2 linked regions of the Methanosarcina mazei S-6 genome follow. The protein of the gene in region 1 interacts with the protein of each later gene in a pairwise test. Links are inferred from orthologs where the notes say so. Each region holds a gene or a part of one and is shown in the gene's direction. Other genes may lie near its edges. The genes, in order: pscS and sepS.

The links.
Region 2: the proteins of pscS (region 1) and sepS interact in binary tests that used the Methanocaldococcus jannaschii proteins (3 or more experiments, as listed by UniProt). The link is inferred for Methanosarcina mazei S-6 from one-to-one orthologs.

The regions. Positions count from the first base shown.
Region 1 is NZ_CP009512.1:3,489,057-3,499,839, reverse strand. The notes cover bases 5,374-8,214. They hold pscS (O-phospho-L-seryl-tRNA:Cys-tRNA synthase), read left to right. Parts: upstream 5,374-6,134; coding sequence 6,135-7,295; downstream 7,296-8,214. Other genes in these bases: MSMAS_RS14905 (winged helix-turn-helix domain-containing protein), read right to left, coding at 7,461-7,799; MSMAS_RS14915 (DNA-directed RNA polymerase subunit L), read left to right, coding at 5,552-5,830; MSMAS_RS14920 (exosome complex RNA-binding protein Csl4), read left to right, coding at 5,374-5,396. Outside these bases: MSMAS_RS14940 (FmdE family protein), read left to right, coding at 1-1,460; hpt (hypoxanthine/guanine phosphoribosyltransferase), read left to right, coding at 1,909-2,478; diphthamide biosynthesis enzyme Dph2, read left to right, coding at 2,459-3,466; MSMAS_RS14925 (METTL5 family protein), read left to right, coding at 3,550-4,143; more of MSMAS_RS14920, read left to right, coding at 4,446-5,373; MSMAS_RS14895 (ferredoxin domain-containing protein), read left to right, coding at 9,580-10,134; tnpA (IS200/IS605-like element ISMma21 family transposase), read right to left, coding at 10,356-10,783. UniProt on the Methanocaldococcus jannaschii protein: Converts O-phospho-L-seryl-tRNA(Cys) (Sep-tRNA(Cys)) to L-cysteinyl-tRNA(Cys) (Cys-tRNA(Cys)).
Region 2 is NZ_CP009512.1:4,045,407-4,056,331, forward strand. The notes cover bases 3,539-6,521. They hold sepS (O-phosphoserine--tRNA ligase), read left to right. Parts: upstream 3,539-4,211; coding sequence 4,212-5,831; downstream 5,832-6,521. Other genes in these bases: MSMAS_RS17430 (translin family protein), read left to right, coding at 3,539-3,848; MSMAS_RS17440 (DUF169 domain-containing protein), read left to right, coding at 5,877-6,521. Also shown: MSMAS_RS17415 (DEAD/DEAH box helicase), read left to right, coding at 1-1,305; MSMAS_RS17420 (Sjogren's syndrome/scleroderma autoantigen 1 family protein), read right to left, coding at 1,398-2,012; MSMAS_RS17425 (UPF0147 family protein), read left to right, coding at 2,258-2,530; more of MSMAS_RS17430, read left to right, coding at 3,216-3,538; more of MSMAS_RS17440, read left to right, coding at 6,522-6,608; MSMAS_RS17445 (J domain-containing protein), read right to left, coding at 6,661-7,377; molecular chaperone DnaK, read right to left, coding at 7,539-9,062; thsB (thermosome subunit beta), read left to right, coding at 9,978-10,925. UniProt on the Methanocaldococcus jannaschii protein: Catalyzes the attachment of O-phosphoserine (Sep) to tRNA(Cys).

The DNA.
Region 1 (10,783 bases):
TAAGTTATACGGTCTTTTCCTGCCCCAACTGGTGCAAAGAAGATGTTTTTGTCAAGCGCTGGGATGCCACCCCTGGAAAAGGAGGAATTTTTGTCTCTGCGCTGACGGATGAAGAGATCGAAGCAATCGGGAATTCTCCTGCCGGAATCTTTGTGGTTACGGATAAGAACGCCGGAACAATGAAAGCAGTAGCTCTCGGGTTTGACTTTGATGTCGTGAACGCGAAGTGCGGTGCAAAAAAGGATGATCCTGCATGGATTTCAAAATACCTGGCGGACCTCTGGCTTATGGACAGAGGCAACTGGGATGAAGAAGGCCTTGTTACGGAAATCGCGGTTATCGACATTGATAAGGATACCCTTGGTGAAATGAAGCGGGCAGGTTCCAATCCCTATGAAGTCCTCGGGCTTCTCAACTCAAATGGAAATGTTAATCCCCCAGTTGAAGATAAGGAACTGATGGATCAGGTCTTTTCCGCAGCCGAAGCAGAGCTGGGGACTCTCGGACCTGAAAACACTTTTATAATGACTGATATCGGCTCTCCTGCAGAGTCCGATTTTTTTTTAAATAACTTTTATTCTGAGTTTTATGGAAAAGAGCTGAAATATACAAAGAATCTGCTTGTAGTCCAGAACGCAAGAAACGCCCCTCTCTGGTTTGCTTTCTTTGACAAAGCAAGCGGAAAATGTGCCTACATTGAGGTTACATATGAAAACGAAGATAAAATCAGCTATCAGGCAACGGAAAATATAAACTTTAATGAGCTTTCCGCAAGCCAGGAGTCCATAGCAGCCTGGAGTGAAAAAGTAAACTCAAAGATTTTTAACGGGCGCGAATTTGCCATTCTTACAATTTCCAATGCCTGGGCTACGGGAAATCTCGATTATGAACTTATGCAGTGCCTGGAGATACACAACCACTTCTGTCCCGGAGTTTCGAGCGGCTTTGTGCTTGCAAACTGGATGGAAGAAAATTATCCGCTTGAAGAGGGGGTAAGTTATACGGTTTTCTCCACTCCTCACTGGTGTAAGGATGATGTTTTTGTCAAGCGCTGGGATGCTACTCCTGGAAAAGGAGGGGTTTTTGTCTCTGAATTGACAGACGAGGAACTTGAGGCAATTGGAAGCGACCTTGCTGGAGTTTTCGTTGTCAGGGATAAGAATGCAGGAACTCTGAAGGCAGTTGTGCTCGGGTACAACTCTGATCTTGCGAGTGCAAATTGCGGGGCAAAAGAAAGTGATCCTGACTGGGTTTCAAAATATATGAAGGATCTCTGGCTTATGAACCCTGAAAATTGGGACGGTCTTGTTACAGAGATCGCTGTCATTGATATCGATGATGCTGCCCTGAACGAAATGAAACAGGCAGATACCAATCCTTATGTAGTTATAGGGCTTCTCAACCTCGTAGAGGATGTCAGCCCTCAGAATCTGGAATCCACTGAAGCAGTAACTGCATAAGCAAAATACAAGCCTGGGATAGCGTGAAAAAGTTTGTGGAATCTTTAGTAGATTCCTCTTTACCTTATTTTTTATCTTTCCTGTGTTTTTCTTTCTCAATTTTATTTCAGACTTTATTTTTTACTTTCTGCCATTTTTATATCTTTTATCTGAGTGTCTTTATATTTTTTATCTGAGCGTCCTTAAATTTATTAACACTGACTTAACTATTTACTAATATTTCCTGCACCCTGATTCTAAACAGGCGGAATCGGAAGACCAAAATTATATCAAGTACTTCGATGTTTCTTGGAATCAATTTAGAATCAATTTATCTCTCCCGGCAGCATGTTCGTGCGCTTATGTATATTTATATTCCTAGCTTCGGGAAACGGTATTAAAAGGAGCAGGCTTAATTTCAGGATTTTTTACTTCCCGGAATATTGAGACAGCCAGAAAGGTTAAAACCATGCTTGAAAGACTGAAAGATTCACTGATCAGGTCCCCTATAATCAAGCGAGGGGAGTATAACTATTTTATCCATCCTATTTCTGATGGGGTACCTTCCATCGACCCTCACCTGGTAGAAGAGATTTCCGATTACATCTCAGAGATCGCAGATATGAACGTTGACACTATCCTGACCGTGGAAGCTATGGGCATTCCGGTTGCAAATGCGCTCTCCCTGAAAACCGGGATTCCTCTTACCATTGTCCGGAAGCGGCCTTATTTCCTTGAAGGGGAAGTTGAACTCTCCCAGAGCACAGGGTATTCGAAGGGCGTCCTCTACATAAACGGGCTAAAAAAAGGGGACAGAATAATTATTGTCGATGACGTTATCAGTACAGGAGGTACGCTCCTTGCCCTTGTAAAAGCGCTGCAGACAATAGGTGTAGAGGTAATGGATGTGATTTCCGTCATTGGACGCGGCGATGGTTACCTGAAACTGAGGGAGCTCGGAGTTGAACCCAAGATTCTCGTCACAATTGATGTGGGCGAGAAAGGTGTGGAGATTAAGGATGTCTTTGGGAATCAGTGAAGCATTCGACCTCAGGCCTGATTACATAATCAGCGTAATAAAGGATACCAGAGCAAAGCTTGTGGGCTTTCAGTTTCCTGAAGGGTTAAAACGTAAGGGTCCGGAGCTGGCAAAGAAGGTCGAAAAAGCTACCGGAGCTGAAATTATTATCTCGGGGGACCCGTGTTTCGGAGCATGTGACCTGGACAGGACTCTCCTCGACCACGTTGACATACTTTTCCATTTCGGGCATGCTGAACTGGAAGACATCAGGCTCTCGAATAAAGTCTATTTTATCGAAACCCGGTCTTCGGTGGACGTCCTGCATGTTATTGAAAAGGCTGTCCCTGAGCTTAAAGGGCAAAAAATAGGGCTGATCACTACTGTTCAGCACGTCCATAAACTTCCTGATGTATGTGGCGTGCTGGAGAGAATGGGAAAGACCTGCGTAATCGGGCGTGGTGACTCCAGAATTGCTTATGCTGGACAGGTTCTCGGCTGCAATTTCTCTGCAGCCCGGGATGAAGACTGTGACGAGTACCTCTATATCGGAAGCGGAGATTTCCACCCCCTGGGGGTAGCTCTTTCCACAAAGAAACGTGTCCTTGCAGCCGATCCTTTTTCCGGAGAGGTCCGCGAGGTTGACCCTTCAAGGATTCTGCGCCAGAGGAGTGCGGTAATCGCAAAGTCCCTGGATGCACAGGTCTTCGGGATTATTGTCTCAAGCAAAAACGGGCAGAAGAGGATGGAGCTTGCTTCTTCCTTAAAGGAACTTGCAAAGAAGCATGGAAAAGAGTCACACCTTATACTGATCGACCTCGTAACTCCGGACCAGCTGCTCCAGTTCAAAGTAGACGCTTTCGTAAATACAGCCTGCCCGAGGCTTGCTATTGATGAAGTGGGACGTTTTCCTGCCCCTATGCTGACACCCCAGGAGTTTGAAATAGTGCTTGGGGAACGCGAATGGGAAAAGCTTGTGCTGGACGAAATCACTGAAGAACCTGTATGATTGGGAGTAAATGGCTGCATAATCATACATTCGTGGTCGAGCAATTCTAAAATTAAATCTAATAATACTAAAAGACAAAGGATATGAAACAGAGAAAACTTGAAATGCTGCTTGAGGAAATTGAAGGCTTTTCCGATCCTGAACTTGAACTGGAACAGTATCAGACACCTTCTCTCCTTGCTGCTGAAGTTCTTCATTTCGCTTACATGCAGGGAGACCTTGATGATTCAGTCCATGACCTGGGCTGCGGTACGGGAATCCTCGCAATAGGGGCAAAGGTTCTGGGAGCAAGGAAAGTTGTGGGGTATGATACTGACCCAAAAGCTCTTGAGCTTGCAAGAAAAAATGCTGAAAAAATCGGAGTGGACGTTGAATTTATCTGTTCCGATATCTCTGAAGTCTCGGAACGGGTAAAAACCACAATTATGAACCCTCCTTTTGGGGCAAGAGTTAAGGGAAGGGACAGACCCTTTCTTTCGTCAGCATTAAGAACAAGTGAAGTAATATACTCCATCCACAACCGCGGAAGCCTTGCTTTTATCCAAAAGTTCATTAAGCCTGCGGTCATTACACATTCGTACGTTGCGAAGTTCCCTATAAAGAGGACTTTTGACTTTCATCAAAAAGAAAGAGAGGTTATTGAGGTAGAGATTTACAGAATTGCTGTTCATGCCTGACCTGTATTCAGGGAACCTTTTAAGGCGTCATGTTTTACAGCTTATCTCTTTGTGCTTCATTCTGAAAGGCGGAATTAATAAGCTTATTGAACAAAGAAAAGATCATAAGATAGAGAATAAATCCATAATACCATAAATAAATCCACATTAACATTGTATAATCGGGACTGATGACTTCAGATATGCTTTTTGTGAGCAATCGTGACCGACATCCGGCTTTCCGCCAGCAGTCCCACAAAGGCTATAAAAATTGTTACAACGATTATCTATATTATTAATAGCGATAATTCGAATGAGGGATCATGATTAGAATTCGAAAAAATAAGACTACCAGGAAAAAATTAACAGGTCCTGGTGAAGGAAAGAACGGAGCTGAGAAATCGGCTCCTTCAAATGAAGAAAGCAGGGATCAATTTAAGGGTCAGCAAAAGGATCAGCCCAGGACTCAATTTAAAAGCCAGCCCAGGGAGCAGTCAAGAGACCAGTTTAAAGGTCAGCCCCGAGCTCAGTATAAGTCTCAGCCCAGAGACCAGTCCAGAGGGCAATTCAGAGACCAGTCAAGGGACCAGTTCAAAGGCAGCCCTGATAAAAAGAGAAAATTCCCATATTCCAAGAAAGGTCCCAGAGATAGAAAGGAAACTCCGGGTTTCAGGCCCCCTACCGCAGAAGCCGTTGTATCTGAAGAAGATCTCGAAAAAGGAGGCTTTGTACTTCCTGGAGAACTTGTCGGAACTACAGAAGAGTTCAAATCGGGCAATGGAACTGCAGTAATTGCAGGAGACATCTATTCCACTGCTACGGGTAATGTGCTCATTGACAGAAAAGCCAGAGTGGTCTCGGTAAAGCCAAACACAATTACTCCAAATATCCTCAAAGTAGGAGATGTCGTGTACGGGCGGATATCTGACGTCCGTGAGTCCGGGGCAATGGTGGAAGTCGCAGGAATTGAAGGGAAAGAAAACAGGGAAATCGTTAGTGTAAGGACCGGAGATATTCATGTCTCCAGTGTGAGAGATTCCTATGTGAAGAGGCTGGCAGATGAGTTCAGGCCTTCTGACATAGTAAGAGCAAAGGTAGTTGACGTTGAAAGAATGCGCCTTACTACAGCTGAAGATTCTCTTGGAGTTGTAAAAGCTTACTGTTCAAACTGCAAAGGAGAACTTGTGCTGGAAGGGAAAAAGCTTAAATGCCCGGTCTGCAATATGACTGAAACCCGCAAGATCTCAACTGAGTATGGGAAAGGGATCAGGTAATTTCCTCTTCCTCTTACTTCAGGGATTTACGGCAGGTTAAAGATTTTACGGCAGGTTAAAGATTTTACGGCAGGTTAAAGATTTTACGGCAGGTTAAAGATTTTACGGCATATTTATTATGACCGGTTAAATTCACCATTTACAGGTGGTCACCAGTGGAACTGAACATTCTTAACAAAACAAATAATGAGCTTGAAGTCGAGCTTAGAGGCGAAACTCATACCCTTCTTAATCTTCTTAAGGACCTCCTGATTAAAGATGAAAGGGTTGTAACGGCTTTTTACGATATGAAATATGTGAGCATCAGTGACCCTGTCCTTTATATTAAAACCGATGGTGCGGATCCTATTCTGGTTTTAAAGGACGTGGTAGCAATCATTGTTTCTGAATGCGACGAATTTATCGATGTCTTCAGCAAAGCAGCAAATGCTTGAAACTGAAGATCGCAGGACGTCTTTTTAAGGCGTTTTGCCCATTTCTTTCTTTCAGCAGGAAACATTAGAGAAATAAAGATCACTCAAAGATCATTCGTCCACTTTATACGGTGGGATGTCTTTTTAGAATTGTTTATACTATTTCTGGAATACTTTTTTATGAGTTCTCTGCATATCATTGAACCGCAGAGCCTTAAGCAATTTGATTTATAATTAACATCGGGCTATTCAGTGAGTAATCCTAAATTTCAGGTTAAAATCATGCTTTAAATAGGAATTACAGTTCTTACATGAGGTATAATAAATGACACTTGATGACTCATCCTTACAGAAGTTTGGTTTCATAAAGAGAGAGACCCTCGGCAGCATAAACATCGACCCTCTTCAGACAGGAGGGCTTTTGACCGGGGCTGCTAAACAGGCACTTGTTGAATGGGGAGACGGTTATTCTGTCTGTGACTTCTGTGGTGGAGTTCTCGACCTCGTCAAAAAGCCTCCTATCCATGATTTCGTACACAAAGCCCTTCCGGAGTTTCTGGGCTGCGATGAAGCACGGGTTACAAACGGGGCAAGGGAATCCAAATTTGCTGTCATGCATTCCATGGGAAAACCCGGAGACTGGGTTGTACTTGACGGGCTTGCCCATTATTCTTCTTATGTTGCAGCCGAAAGAGCCGGACTGAATATCGAGGTAGTGCCCCATGCAGGCAGCCCGGAGTATCATCTTGACCCGGAAGGATACGGAAAGGCGATTGAAGAAGTTACGAAAGAAAACGGGAAGCCTCCGGTTCTGGCACTTGTTACTTACCCTGACGGAAGTTACGGTAACATCCCGGATGCTGCAAAGATTGCGTCGGTCTGCCATGAATATGATGTGCCTCTTCTTCTTAACGGGGCATATTCCGTAGGAAGAATGCCTGTATCTGCAAAGGAAATCGGAGCTGACTTTATTGTAGGCAGCGGGCATAAGTCCATGGCAGCTTCAGGTCCCGTTGGAGTGCTGGGCGTAAGTGAAGAATATGCTCCTGTCGTATTCAGGAAATCCGTACACAACAAGGTAAAGGAAATTGAACTTCTTGGCTGCACTGCCCGCGGAGCAACAGTTATGACTCTGATGGCTTCCTTCCCTGAGGTTGTAAAACGAACCCGTAACTGGGACCAGGAAGTTGAAAATGCCCGCTGGTTCTCTTCAAGGCTTGAAGGCATGGGCTTTATCCAGCGCGGGCAGAAACCGCATTCTCACGACCTTATGTTCTTTGAAGCTCCGGGTTTCTACGAGATTTCCCAGAAAGTCAAAAACGGCAGGTATTTCCTTTACAGGGAGCTAAAAGAACGCAATATTCACGGCATCAAGTCCGGGCTTACAAAATATTTCAAACTCAGCACCTTCGGGCTCGGAAAGGAAAAACTCGGTACTGTTGCAGATGCCTTTGAGGATATCCTGAAGAAATACGAAAATATTTAATGTCTTTTATGGAGGTTTTCCTTCCTCTTTCAGTAATTATGAAGGATTGCCTCCTTCTTTCAGTAAATTATTTTTTGATTCCCGGTTATTTCTCAGTTGAATTTTAAATTCCGGGGCTTCTATATTTTTTGGCTCAGGCTGCTTTTTACTGCATCACCGGTCATCTTACTTCTTCATTTCCACATTCTCAACATAACCTTCTCCGCGAGGGGTTGGGATATAGAATGTCTTGCCTTCTTCTTCCACTTTTTCGATATAAAGTGCATCTTCCAGCATATTAAGGTGGAAATTTGCCATGGAGTCGTTCAGGTTAAATTTTTCTTTTATTTCCTCAAAGGATTTTCTCTCACTTCCAAGCGAAATAAGGATCTCTCTTCTTGTGGTGTTCTGAAGAACCTTGAGTCCGAACTTATGGTCTTCCGTGGGGTTTCGCGTCAGCTTTCCTTCACGTTTCATCCTCTCGAGCCATTCTTTTTTTATTCTTTCACTTTCATCTGAATCCATTTTCGGTCACCTTTTCAAGAGCATTTTCTGGAACAAGTTTGTATTACGATATCTATCTCTCTATTTTTTAGACTACTACTATAAATAAATATCGTTATCTTTATATATCATTTACTCTTTCAGATGACCTCTTATTCAGCTCTTATGTAAAGGTTCTATTGCTTCGCAGAACTTTTTTAGTAACTATTCAGGTTATAGTTAACGGCGCTCCCTTGAGCGCCGCTATAATACCCTCCAAAACAAGTAATCCGTTCTTTCTAATTGTAGAGATGTAAGCTCTCATTCTGCAGAAAGCTTGCGCTCCTTGTGTTGTTCTGAAAGTTCCTGATATCTTTTGCTGTAGTTTCATCATCCTGATATCTCTTTCTGCCTGATTATTCTCAAACGGAACTTTCAAATCTTTCAGGAATCTCAGGATCTTTTCTTTGTGTTCTATAAACCTATCCAACAGATTCCTTGCTTTTGTCTTTGGATTCTTTCCACGTTTTCCTTGTTTTTCAGGATTTAGAGATTGTGGATTTTCCTCAATCCCTTTCATGATTATAGCATCAAACCTTTCTTCCAATGCTTTAATTTGCTCAAAGTCCAGTTCTTTGACTTGCTCCTTACATTCATCAGTATACTTTTTCATCTCAGTGAGTAATTTATTCATTTCTTTAGCCCACTGCTGTTTATAGTTCTCTTCAATTCCAGTAAGTTCTCTCTGTAAATGAGCATTACAGAGAGCATGATCACAGTCATAAACGTTGTAAGGTTTCCATCCGTCGTGAACTGCTACTCCCTTAAACTCCGGAAGAATTCCCATAGCGTCTATTGCTTCTGCTCCTCTTTTTGAGTGAGGTAAATAACAGGTGTATTTGTCATTAGAAGCTACATGAAGCCAGTGTCTTTTTCCTTCGATTTTCATACCAGTTTCATCAAAATGGACAACATAAGAAGTCATTAATTTCTCTCGAATAATGTTTTCAAAACACTCTAAATTCTGGAAACATTCTTTTTCTGCTCTAATTATCGTAGCAGGACAGATTTTTATTCCCATAATATCCTCAAAAAACTCAGAAATTCTTTCATAGGGGATAAAATGGTGATTTTTACAGTAAATAGCTGAAGCTAAAATATTTGGACCATACTGAACTGGATATTTTACTGATTCAGGAAAAACAGCTTTATTTATTCTTCCACAGTGAGGACAGGTCTTAATCTGGCTTTTGTGTTCTGTAACAATCAGGTTTACAGGAGGAATATCAAAGACCTGTCTTTTCTCATAGGCTTCAACTTCAACATTCTCAAGAGTATGGCCACATTCTTTGCAGCAACTCAAAGAATGTTCTATTACCTACTCAGGATCATCAACCATTTCAAGAGTTGTTCCAGGATGACCATCTTGACCTCCAGGTTTCTTTCCGCTCTTTTTACGGAGACTCTTGGGATTAGGTTTCTCCTTGACAAAAAAATCAGTAGAAAGGAGGGCGACTGCTGTTACGACTGTTTTGGTTTAAACGAGATTCTAAGGCTATCAACCTTTCAGTAAGTTCTTTAATTTGAGTTTCAAGACTCACAATGTAAGCAATGACTTCAGGGTTTGAAGCACACAAAGCAAGAATCTCTTCACGTGTAAGCATGATAACGAAACAAAATAGGATTCAATTTATATCCAATTTTTCCTCGAAAAGAGGAAAAATTGTAGCCTTTAAAAGGCTGCCTGAATAGTTACCTTTTTTATTTTATTGTCCAGAGTTTCAGCACTTAATTTATAAACAGGCAGGGGTTTTTTTCTTACATGAAACTTAACCCTGAACTCGAATCTATCGAAATGCTTGCGAAAATTATACTGACTGCAGCCCGTACAGCCCCGAAAGGCAAAGGAATTGATGACATCGTAACCTGCCTCTTTTCTCAGGAGGAAAAATCCGAACTTGCTGACCGGATGGAAGAGCTGAGCGGGATTAAAGACTTTAAGTTCCTCATCAGGGATGCAAAGAACGTAAGGGATGCCGATGCAATCGTCCTTATTGGCCTGAAAGCCTCGGGAGCAGCCGGTCTTGACTGCGGAGCCTGCGGGTTTGATACCTGTAAAGAGATGCTTGAACAGGAAAAGGTGCAGAAAGAGTTCTTCGGACCCCAGTGCATGATCAAGCACGTTGACCTCGGAATTGCTGTGGGCTCTGCTGCTGCAAAGGCAAAAGATCTCTGCATCGACAACCGCGTCCTTTATTCTGCAGGGGCTGCTGCCTGTTACTTTAAAATGATTGATGCGGATGTTGCAATGGGACTTCCTCTCAGTGTTAAAGGGAAAAACATCTTCTTTGACAGGGAATCAACGAGAAAATCCTGAATTAAAGTTAAAAACATAAATTGGGTTCTCACTATGTGCTAAAAAACCGTTTGAATAATAAATCCAACAATGAGTAAAAATAAGAAGAGAGTAAAAATAAGAAGAGAGCAAAAATAAGAAGAGAGCAAAAATAAAAAGAGAGCAAAAATCAAATTGCGGGCGGCCACCCCACCCTAAAGGATGGGGTATGCTTCGGGCCGCCCGCCCGGTTGTTTTGGTAGTTAGAAATCATCAAGTTTTCTTTGCTCGGATCTCATGAATCTATACAATTGAGACTCTTCACTCGGTTTTCCTTGCGATTCTTTAATGTAATGCTTAATTGTATCAGCAGTTACGTTTCCAACGGATCGATAGAACTTTCCATTTGACCATAGACTTCCACCCCAATACTGTTTTTTAAGATCAGGATGGAGCTTGAACAGTCTGTAAGAACTGCCTCCTTTCAAATATTGAATTACCTCTGACAGAGAATTACTTGGATGGAATTCCAGAAACAAGTGAACATGATTGTCTACTACTTCCATTGCATGTATTTTGTAGCCATTTTTAGTGCAAATGTTACTGAAAATTAACTCGCAATCTTTTTTAATTCGCTTATTGTAGAATATACTGTATCGATACTTAGGCACCAACACGATGTGGTAGGTAA
Region 2 (10,925 bases), 560 kb from region 1 along the record:
AGGGCCGGGGAATATAATGCCCTGGTAGCCACGTCGGTTGCTGAAGAAGGTCTTGACATTCCCGCCACAGACCTTGTTCTGTTTTACGAGCCTGTCCCTTCTGAGATAAGGAGCATCCAGCGCAAAGGCAGGACAGGCAGGCAGCACAAAGGCAGAGTGACCGTTCTCGTGACAAAAGGCACAAGAGACGAGGCTTATTACTGGAGCAGCAAAAACAAGGAAAAAAGAATGCTGAACAGTATGCACGGACTTGAAGCTGTCCTGGGCCCGAAAAATGTCAAAAAAAGCTCTGAGCTTTCCGATTTTGACAGTGTGTCTTTTATTTCAGACTCAAAACCGGAATCAAAACAAAACATAAAACTGGACTCTTACCCAGAATTTCAAGGAATTGAAAGCGAAAGTATGGATAAAATCGAAAGTGGGAGCCTGGAAAATACTGAAGACTTCCCTATAACTGATTTTGGGGATCCCGGAAAAACTGAGGGAAAAAACGGAAAAGATAGCGAGATAATTTCACACACGAAGGACATAAAACTGCAAAAAAATTCAGATGAGATTGGAAAGAAAGAAGAAAACGAGAAAGATTATGCAAACATAAAAGAAAAGCAAAAAACCCTTGTTGATTTCGGAACCGCATCAGGAGAAAGCTCAGACAGCCTCCTTAAAATTATAATCGACCACAGAGAAACAAAAAGCGGGGTTGCGAAAACTCTGGACAGACTCGGCATGGAACTCAGATTTATGGCTCTTGAAATCGGAGACTATATCGTGAGCGACCGCCTTGCAGTGGAAAGGAAACGTACAGATGACTTTGCATGTTCCCTGATTGACGGAAAACGCAACCTTTTTGCCCAGCTCTCTGACCTGGCAAGAGTTTATGAAAAACCTGTTCTGATAATTGAAGGGGAAGACCTTTTCACTTCAAGGCAGATTAACCCGAATGCTATTTATGGTTCCCTTGCATCCATTGCAATAGATTTTGGGGTATCCATCCTCTATTCCCGCGACGAAGAGGAAACCGCATCTATTTTGAAAATACTTGCAAAGAGGGAGCAGACAGAAAATAAACGTGAAATCAACCCTCACGGGAAAAAGTCTGCCAGCACTCTTGCAGAACAGCAGGAATACCTCATCTCTTCAATCTCGAACATCGGGCCTAAAGCAGCCAGAAACCTTCTCTCGTATTTCGGCTCGGTAGAGGCTGTTATGAGGGCTGATATCGAGGAGCTGAAGAAAGTAAAGCAAATAGGCCCAAAAACGGCGGCCAGAATCCGGGAAGTTCTTGAAAGCCCATATAAAGGATAAGCTGCAGGTTTCTTTTCTCTTTTCCAGCAGCAATTTTATTTTCAGTGACAGGGCTTTTGCGGCCAAGTCTTTATAGGCATTTAACAGGTCTTTTATATCTTTCTTAGCCTCTCTACCAGCCCGATGCTTTTATCTATCAGTTCCAGATGTTCGGCAATGCTGCGCGGGTTCTTTTCATTTTGCAGGGAAGCTGCAATGTTTACCATCTTTTTAAAGAGAAGGTTTTCCAGTGCCTTACAGTCTCCATCAGTTGCAGAAATGCCGGACGATTCAGTACTTCTTGCCCGGACTTCAGGTTTAGCCTGAATTTCAGGGACTATACTTTCCGTTTCTTCGGTTTCATAAAGGGTCTCAGTGAATTCTTCTTCCTCAGACGGGAGAGTTTTCTCTTCTTCCTCTTCAATTTCCGATGCCCTTTGTCCGAACCGGGTTTTCTGTCTGCGTACCTGCACTTTCTTTCTGGGCTCAAAAGAGGGCCTTTCCCTTTCACTGGAAGGTCTGGCTTCTGGAGCCTGGACTTCTGCCGCAGGTTCGGGAGCCGCAGTTTCTCCCCCTTCTTCCCGAACATCACATATAGGGCAGATTACTGTTCCCTGATAACGAAACTTGGGGGCTCCGCATATTTTGCAATGTTCAGCGAGCATCGTGCCGCCAAGTTCCAGAAAACGGGCTATTCTTTTTACTTTCATGTCTTTATCAGAATCCATACGCCTTACCTTCCTTTTTACATAGTTTTCAGATCATTTTGTAAGGTTTTTCCTGTAACTCCCTCTATATGAAGTTACCTTTATAAAACATAAAGAAGAAAAGACCTGTACATAAAATCGTAAGGCTGAGACACTGAAGCTATCAGGCTCGTGGGTCACCGATAATATTTTATATAACAAGCCTGTCTTACACTAATTTATTAGCTCTAATTTTTATATCATAACTGACTGCGAAGGTGATTCAAATGTCATCAAATGATTCATCAGAAGTTATCAGACAATGTCTTCAAGTCCTAGAAAGTATAACCAGCGACTCTTCAGTTCCACGAAATATCAGGCGTTCTGTGAATGAAATTATGGATATCCTGAACAACGAATCCGAACCTCTCTTCCTTAGAGCAGCATCGAGCATTTCCATTCTAGAAGATATAAGCAATGACCCGAACCTTCCTCTGCACACGAGGACTTTGATCTGGAACCTTTCAAGCCAGCTCGAAACCATTCCGGTAGATGAGTAAAGCCAGAGAAAAACAGAAGAATTTTTCTATTCCGTAAAAAATTCTCCAGAGAGCATTTTAAAAGAAAATCCTCTCCGGAAAGAAAAAGCTCAGATTCGTTTCTTGAGACGATTCTGTAAAAAAATCCTGAACTTAACCTTATTCTAAAAAAAGAAATATAAAGGAAGTGACCTGGCAAGTTTGATAGTCACGTCCATCTGATTTTGGAATTAAACCAGAGGTAAAGGATACCGATAAGATAAAAGCCAGAAATAAACCTCTTTTCTATCTTTTTTCTATCTTTTTTCTCTTTTTTTATTTTTTTAGATATTCTTCCCTTTTCCTGTATTTTATCTTCTATCTTTAGTCTCTATTTTATTCTCTATTTTTATCCGTTTTACTGAATCGGACTTTAAATTCAAATTAAATTTTGCTGCCGACAGAATAATTAATATAGATAAGTTGATACATAAAAAAGAACATAAAAAGAGAATTAGAGAAATAAAAGATCTCAAAATGGGATTTTACAATATCAAAAAATTGAGAATATTGGCGAGGCGATAAAGAGAGGGAAATAAAAATAGCACATTGCAATGCTGAACCAGCGTAAAGACATGAATTAAGGTCAAAACACATTCTGAAATTTTTGAAATAAAACTATAAAAACCTGAAAAAAATAAAAAATTGAATCTGGGGGAAGAAATCAATGCTGGAAGAAATTTCTAGCCATATAAGGGAAAATCTTGAGGTTAAAGACAGGATCAGGGAAGATGGACTGAAAATTTCAAGGGAAATTGTAAGAGAGTGCAGGACAGCAAGTTTTGCCCTGCATGGGAAAGACTTTGAGAAAGCGGGTAAAAGTATAGAAGCAGCCGGAAACTCTTTAAAAAAGCTTGTAGCCCGGTTTGAAGGGCATGCTGACATTTACCACGCAGGATTTGTAGAACATGCACAGCAGGAGTATTCGGAAGTTGCAGTCCTCTACAGCCTGCTTAAAGACGAAGGAAAAACACAGGACTTTCCTTCTCCTGATGAACTGGGGGTTGAATATGCTGCATACCTTAATGGGCTTGGGGATGTGGTGGGAGAGCTCAGAAGGCATATTCTTGACCTTATAAGGGCGGAAGCCTTTGAAAAAGCCGAAGTGTTTTTAGGTATCATGGAAAATATCCATGCAACCCTTATGGAATTTGACTATCCCGATGCAATCACAGGGGGGCTCAGACGAAAGACTGATGTGTCCCGCTCCCTGATAGAAAAAACACGCGGCGATGTCGTAAACTCAATTCAACAGAAAAAACTTGAAGTTGCTATGAAAAGCCTAGAGACCAGGCTGTAAAAAGATGAAAAAGAAGAGATAACCTGGATGCAAAACCTGAGTTAAAATAATCAAATAAAAATAAGGTTTAAAAATAATTCTCTCCTTCAGTGCCTTACAGAACTGCAGGCTATAAGTAGAATCAGGCTGAGAGGAAGAGCAGGATAATCTTCACAATAACTCCAGAGCCATTTGTTATTTCTGGAGTTACATATAATTTTATTGTTTAGTGAAGTTACATTACAATTCGACACCCCGTTACCTGAAACCCCTTATCCGGCTTACCGTACCGGCATTCAAACAGCTCAACATATACATATAAATGATAAAACCCTAAGGGTCTGATAGATCCGAATTCCAGTAATCAGTTACAAGAGGATATATATGAAATTTGATCCAGAAAAAATAAAAAAAGATGCAAAGGAAAATTTTGACCATGCCTGGAACGAAGGCAAAAAAATGGTCAAAATGCCTACACTTAACGAGCGCTACCCGAGGACAACCCTGAGATACGGGAAGGCTCACCCTGTTTACGATACAATCCAGAAACTGAGAGAAGCCTATATGCGTATGGGTTTTGAAGAGATGATGAACCCTCTTATAGTTGATGAAAAAGAGGTCCACAAGCAGTTCGGAAGCGAGGCACTCGCAGTACTTGACCGCTGTTTTTATCTTGCAGGTCTGCCCCGCCCCAATGTGGGGATTTCTGACGAACGCATCGCACAGATAACCGAAATCCTGGGTGATATAGGAGAAGAAGGCATAGACAAAATCAGGAAAGAACTTCACGCTTATAAGAAAGGAAAGATTGAAGGAGACGACCTGGTTCCCGAAATCTCTGCAGCCCTCGAAGTTTCGGATGCCCTTGTAGCTGACATGATTGACAGGGTTTTCCCTGAGTTTAAAGAACTTATCCCCCAGGCAAGCACAAAAACCCTGCGCAGTCATATGACAAGCGGCTGGTTCATTTCCCTGGGAGCCCTGCTTGAGAGGGAAGAGCCTCCTTTCCACTTCTTCTCAATAGACCGCTGTTTCAGGCGCGAACAGCAGGAAGACGCTTCAAGGCTTATGACCTATTATTCCGCTTCCTGTGTGATAATGGATGAAGATGTGACTGTAGACCATGGTAAAGCAGTGTCAGAAGGGCTTCTCTCACAGTTCGGTTTCGAAAAGTTCCTTTTCAGGCCGGACGAGAAGCGCAGCAAATATTATGTCCCTGACACCCAGACCGAGGTCTTCGCTTTCCATCCGAAACTGGTAGGTTCTAACTCAAAATACTCTGATGGCTGGATCGAAGTCGCAACTTTCGGCATATATTCTCCTACAGCCCTTGCTGAATACGATATTCCGTATCCCGTAATGAACCTCGGGCTCGGAGTGGAAAGGCTTGCCATGATCCTGCACGATGCGCCCGATGTCCGCTCTTTGACCTACCCTCAGATCCCGCTGTACAGTGAGTGGGAAATGCCTGACAGCGGACTTGCAAAGCAAGTTTTTGTAGATAGAATGCCTGAAACCCCTGAAGGGCAGGAAATTGCATCTGCAGTGGTTGCCCAGTGTGAACTGCACGGAGAAGAGCCAAGCCCCTGTGAGTTCCCTGCCTGGGAAGGCGAGGTTTGCGGAAGAAAGGTTAAGGTTTCCGTAATCGAGCCTGAAGAAAATACAAAGCTCTGCGGGCCTGCCGCGTTCAATGAAGTAGTTGCCTATCAGGGAGACATTCTGGGAATTCCAAACAACAAGAAATGGCAGAAAGCTTTTGAAAACCACTCTGCAAGGGCAGGCATACGCTTTATAGAGGCTTTTGCAGCCCAGGCTGCCAGAGAAATCGAAGAGGCTGCAATGTCCGGAGCAGATGAGCATATTGTCAGGATTCGGATTGTCAAGGTCCCCTCGGAAGTCAACCTGAAGATGGGAACTACTGCCCAGAGATATATCACAGGCAAAAATAAAAAGATAGATATCAGAGGCCCGGTCTTCACCTCGGTAAAAGCGGAATTCGAGTAAAATAAGCCGGCAAACAGAAATAATAATGCAGAACGGAAGGGCTGTATGCAAAATGAAGGTGTCCCGTCACCAGGATATTCAGAAATCAGGAGACTGATGGAAACTGGAGAGCCTGTGTGCATAACCTTTGAAACAGAGGAAGGGGATGTGAAAAAAAGGCTTCATGGAACAATGCCCTTCCAGAAATCAGTTCCTGAAGAAAAAACATCCGGAGAAGAAAGGAATGAACTCCCCGGGAAATCCGGCTTCCTTTTTTGTGAACTTGTGCAAAAAACCCGCATGGGAGAAAAGTTCAGAATTTCAGGACAGAGCTGTTCTCCCGGAGATTATGTCCTTGGGCTTTCCGAAAAGAGCCCTGCTGAATATTATCTCAGGTCCGGCAGGTACAGTAATAAACAGGATGCAGAAAAAGCAGCTCTATCCCTTCCGAGATTAAAGAGAAAATTTCATTCCATTGTGATAGAACCCTTATCAGTTAATAGAGGTATTTTTGATGTGCTTATTCTCTTTCTTAAACCTGAGAGAGCCATGAGAGTTGTCCAGGCAAATGCCTATTCCGGAGGGAAAAGGACAGTAATGGATACAATGGGTGCAGCCTCAATCTGTGGAGACTGTACCGTATTTGCTCTTGAACAGGGCATAAGTTTATCTTTCGGGTGTAAAGGGTCAAGAAAACACACTGGATATAAAGATTTTGAAGTTCCCCTGGGAATTGCTTTTGAAAAAATAAAGGAAATTGAAGAAGGGCTTTCAAAGATCCCCGAAACAACAGAGTAAAGATGCTGAACAGTAATGTAGTAGCGCAGGGTGAATTACATCTCTTGGCTTTTTAGAATAATTTATCGAAGAAGTTCACCACGCTTTCCAGCCCGATAGCCTCCAGTTGTCCCGGAGAAACAACTGCAACGGTTGCCAGAAGACAGATCATAACGAGTGCGAAGACAAAGGTCTTCAATAAAAAAGAACTCATTGAAGAGTGTTTTTTGCGTCTGGTACCATCAACCTCTTCCACAAGCCCTTCATACCTGACCTTAACACTTGACCAATCGGCATTGCTGCCTGACTTGCCTGAGGAGCCTTCATTTTCCGTGTCCTGGCTCTTTCCGGAATAAACATATTTGGACCAGTCAACGGTATCAGATTCGGAAGATGAGGTTGATTGACCGGCACTCAGCGGGTCGCTTCCGGATTTGAAGGATACATAGGAAATAGTGGTTGTTCTGAAAGGAGATTTAGAACCTGAGGGGAGATCGGGAATTTCTGGAACCTGCGGGTTCTGGTCAGTCCCCTGGCTATTGCTTTGGCTTTCAGGGGCAGAGGAGAGTTCAGTCACCTTCTCTTCCGGAGGCAGGGACATATCATATGCTTTTCTTTTTTGAGGGTCTTTGAGGGTTTCGTAAGCCTCTTTGATTTTTATGAATTTTTCATGGGCATCAGGAGACCTGGCTCTATCCGGATGATATTTTTTTGCAAAATAATGATACTTATCTTCGATTTCCTCAAGACATGCGCTTCTGGGAATATCGAATAATTGATAATAGTCCACTGCTTTCCTCCCCTGAACCATTCTATTATTGACCCGTTGATCCAATATTGACCCTTTGATCCAATGGTCTGTTGATATATTGATCGTTGATCTATTGAACCTTTATTTGAGACGTGAATTTGTTGAAATTCAGCGCTTCTGGATACTGGTGTATCACATTATCAGTCATTGAGACCCTGGGGCCTTTCTATAGTGACACTCCTCATAATTCCCGTCCCAAGATCTTTGGCTGTAGCATTTATTATTCCGTTAGCATCAATGTCAAAAGTAACCTCTATCCTTGGAATTCCCTTTGGAGAAGGCGGGATATTATCGAGGACAAGCGTTCCTAAAGTAACGTTTTTCGATGCAGCCCTTTCTTCTCCCTGAAGGATTTTACCCCTGACAACCCTCTGGTTATCATAATGTGTGGTAAAGGTTTTACTATTTCTTGTGGGAATTGTCGTATTCTTTGGAATTATCGGAGCCATCAGATCTCCCACGGTTTCAAACCCGAGGGTAAGAGAGGTAACATCAAGAAGCACAAGGTTGCCCGAATCAACTTCTTCCCTTGGAGATTTGAGGTAATCATTTCCAAGAATTCCAGCCTGGACGGAAGCCCCCATTGCTACCACTTCATCAGGGTTGATGTTCTGAAGAGCCTTTTTTCCCATGAACCCTTCCACAGCTTTCACCACAGCAGGTATCCTGGTGGACCCTCCAACAAAAATAACTTCATCAATTTCCGAGGGTGAAAGCCTTGCATCCTGCAGGGTTTTTTCTATAATTGAAATGGTTTTCTTAACAAGGTCTTCAGTCATTTTATTGAACTGCTCTCTTGTTATATCTATGTCCAGGTTTTTATTTTCGAAAATATACGGCAGGTTAACATTTGCGGTTTCGAGAGTTGATAGGTCGATCTTACAGCGTTCCGCAGCCTCTCTAATGCGCTGCATCGCCTGAGGTATATCTGAGAGGTTTTTCCCCTCGGCTTCCTGGAACCTGGCAAGTAAGTGTTCAACAATCCGCGTATCGAAATCGTCGCCGCCGAGCTCTGTATCCCCGCTTGTGGCAAGGACTTCAAAAATCCCGTCTTTAATTTTAAGAATGGAGACATCAAAAGTCCCGCCCCCAAAGTCATAAACCATAATTTTCCGGTTATTAATCCCGTCCCTCAGACCATAAGCGAGCGCAGCTGCAGTAGGTTCATTTATAACTCTAAGCACTTCGAGCCCTGCAAGTTCGCCTGCCTTTTTTGTTGCAAAGCGTTGAGAATCGTTAAAATAAGCGGGGACAGTTATTACCGCTTTTTCAACGGCGTCCCCCAGGTATTTCTCAGCATCATGTTTTAATTTTTGAAGGATCTTTGCGGAAATTCCGTGAGGAGTGAATTTTTCATTGTTCAGTGTCACCCTGTAATCGGGTTTCCCCATATGCCTCTTGATAGAATGAACGGTATTCTCAGGATTGGATACCATCTGCCTTTTGGCAAGGTCCCCTACAAGTAACTCGTTCTTTTTTGAAAAACCTACAACAGAAGGCGTAAGCCTCTTCCCTTCGGAATTGGTGATGACCTTGGGTTCACCAAGTTCAATTATCGCCATACAAGAATTGGTGGTTCCCAGGTCGATGCCCAGTACTTTTCCTCTGATATTTGCCGTTGGCGCACCCCCAAGATTTTTATAATGTCGTGAAGAGATATTAATTTTTCTACTATAGTTAGAGCATACAAATTTAGAATTAAAGTATAGTGATCAGACAAATAGATAGTATAATATTTACTCAGATATTAAATATTCTCCCTAGATTTTTTTAGTAATACAAAGAGATAAGATTAAAAAAACTTTTCGCCAGAAAGGATAAACGGAATCAAAACTTCAACTTATCTCAAACAAAATTAAATCTTTGCATGTCAATACTGGATTTATATACAGCATAGCAGATAATAAAAGAGTAAATAAGAGAAAAACGAAAGAACAAAACTTCAGATAAAATATTAACAATAAAAAGAGATAATATTTTACAAAATTCTAGTAAGTATATTATAGAATTTTTAAGAGATTTTTTGTTCTTATCCTTAATTTTTTTTATTTTTAACCTTGGGCTATTTTATATTTTATTATTTAATTTTTGTTTTTATTTTTGAGTTTTTTTAGATTTCGTCCTTGAGTTTTTTAGATTTTATCATTGAGTTTTTTAGATTTCGTCCTTGAGTTTTTAGATTTCATCTTTGAGTTTTTAGATTTCATCCTTGAGTTTTTTAGATTTCATCCTTGAGTTTTTTAGATTTTATCACTGAGTTTTTTGTTCTTATCTTTTGTTTTAGCACCTTATTTCCATATGTTCTGTATTGCTGAGTTATTTGCCCCTTTTATTCTGAAAGAAACCCGGAACCGAAAGTATGTATCCATATACACCCGGTTTTTAATCCTGTCTTTTCTATGAGAGAGATTCAGTATAAGAAGGGACTATATTGGGCTATTTCTTGAATAACTAAAAGGTCAGAGCACACTTATCCTGTAGAGGTTGATGGGATGAGTTTATATAGAAGTACAAACATGTAAAATGCGATTTTAATTCCAGAGCAATTCCAAACTCACACTAATAAGGAGGATTAAATAATGGCAGGACAGCCAATATTCATTTTAAAAGAAGGAAGTAAGAGAACAAGAGGCAGGGATGCCCAGAGCAACAACATTATGGCTGCAAAAGCAGTAGCAGAAGCAGTCAGGACCACCCTTGGTCCCAAAGGTATGGACAAGATGCTTGTGGACTCGATGGGCGACGTGGTCATTACAAACGATGGAGCAACCATTCTCAAAGAGATGGACATCGAGCACCCTGCAGCAAAGATGGTGGTAGAAGTATCCAAGACCCAGGACGATGAAGTAGGAGACGGAACCACCAGTGCAGCTGTTGTCGCAGGTGAACTCTTAAACAAAGCCGAGGACCTGATCGAACAGGAAATTCACCCGACAATTATTGCATCCGGATACAGACTGGCAGCCGAGAAAGCTATTGAGGTTCTTAACTCCCTGGCAATGAGTGTAGACATGGGTAACAGGAACCTTCTGCTCAGCATTGCCGAAACTGCCATGACCGGAAAAGGTGCGGAGTCCTCCAAAAAGCTTCTTGCTGAAATTGCCGTGGATGCCGTTACAAGCGTTGTCGACACAAACGGTAAGATGTCAGTTGACAAGGAAAACATCAGCGTTGTCAAGAAAGTCGGCGGCAAAACCGAAGATTCCGAGCTCATCCCAGGCATGATCATTGACAAGGAAAGAGTCCACACAAATATGCCTGAGAAAGTAAAGGATGCAAAGATCGCCCTCCTGAACACCGCAATCGAACTTAAAGACACCGAAGTGGACGCAGAAATCTCAATCACCTCTCCTGACCAGCTTCAGTCCTTCCTTGACCAGGAAGAGCAGATGCTCAAGAAGATCGTCCAGAAAGTTATCAACAGCGGCGCAAATGTAGTATTCTGCCAGAAGGGTGTCGAAGACCTCGCCCAGCACTACCTTGCAAAAGCAGGTATCTTCGCAGTCCGCAGAGTCAAGAAGAGCGAT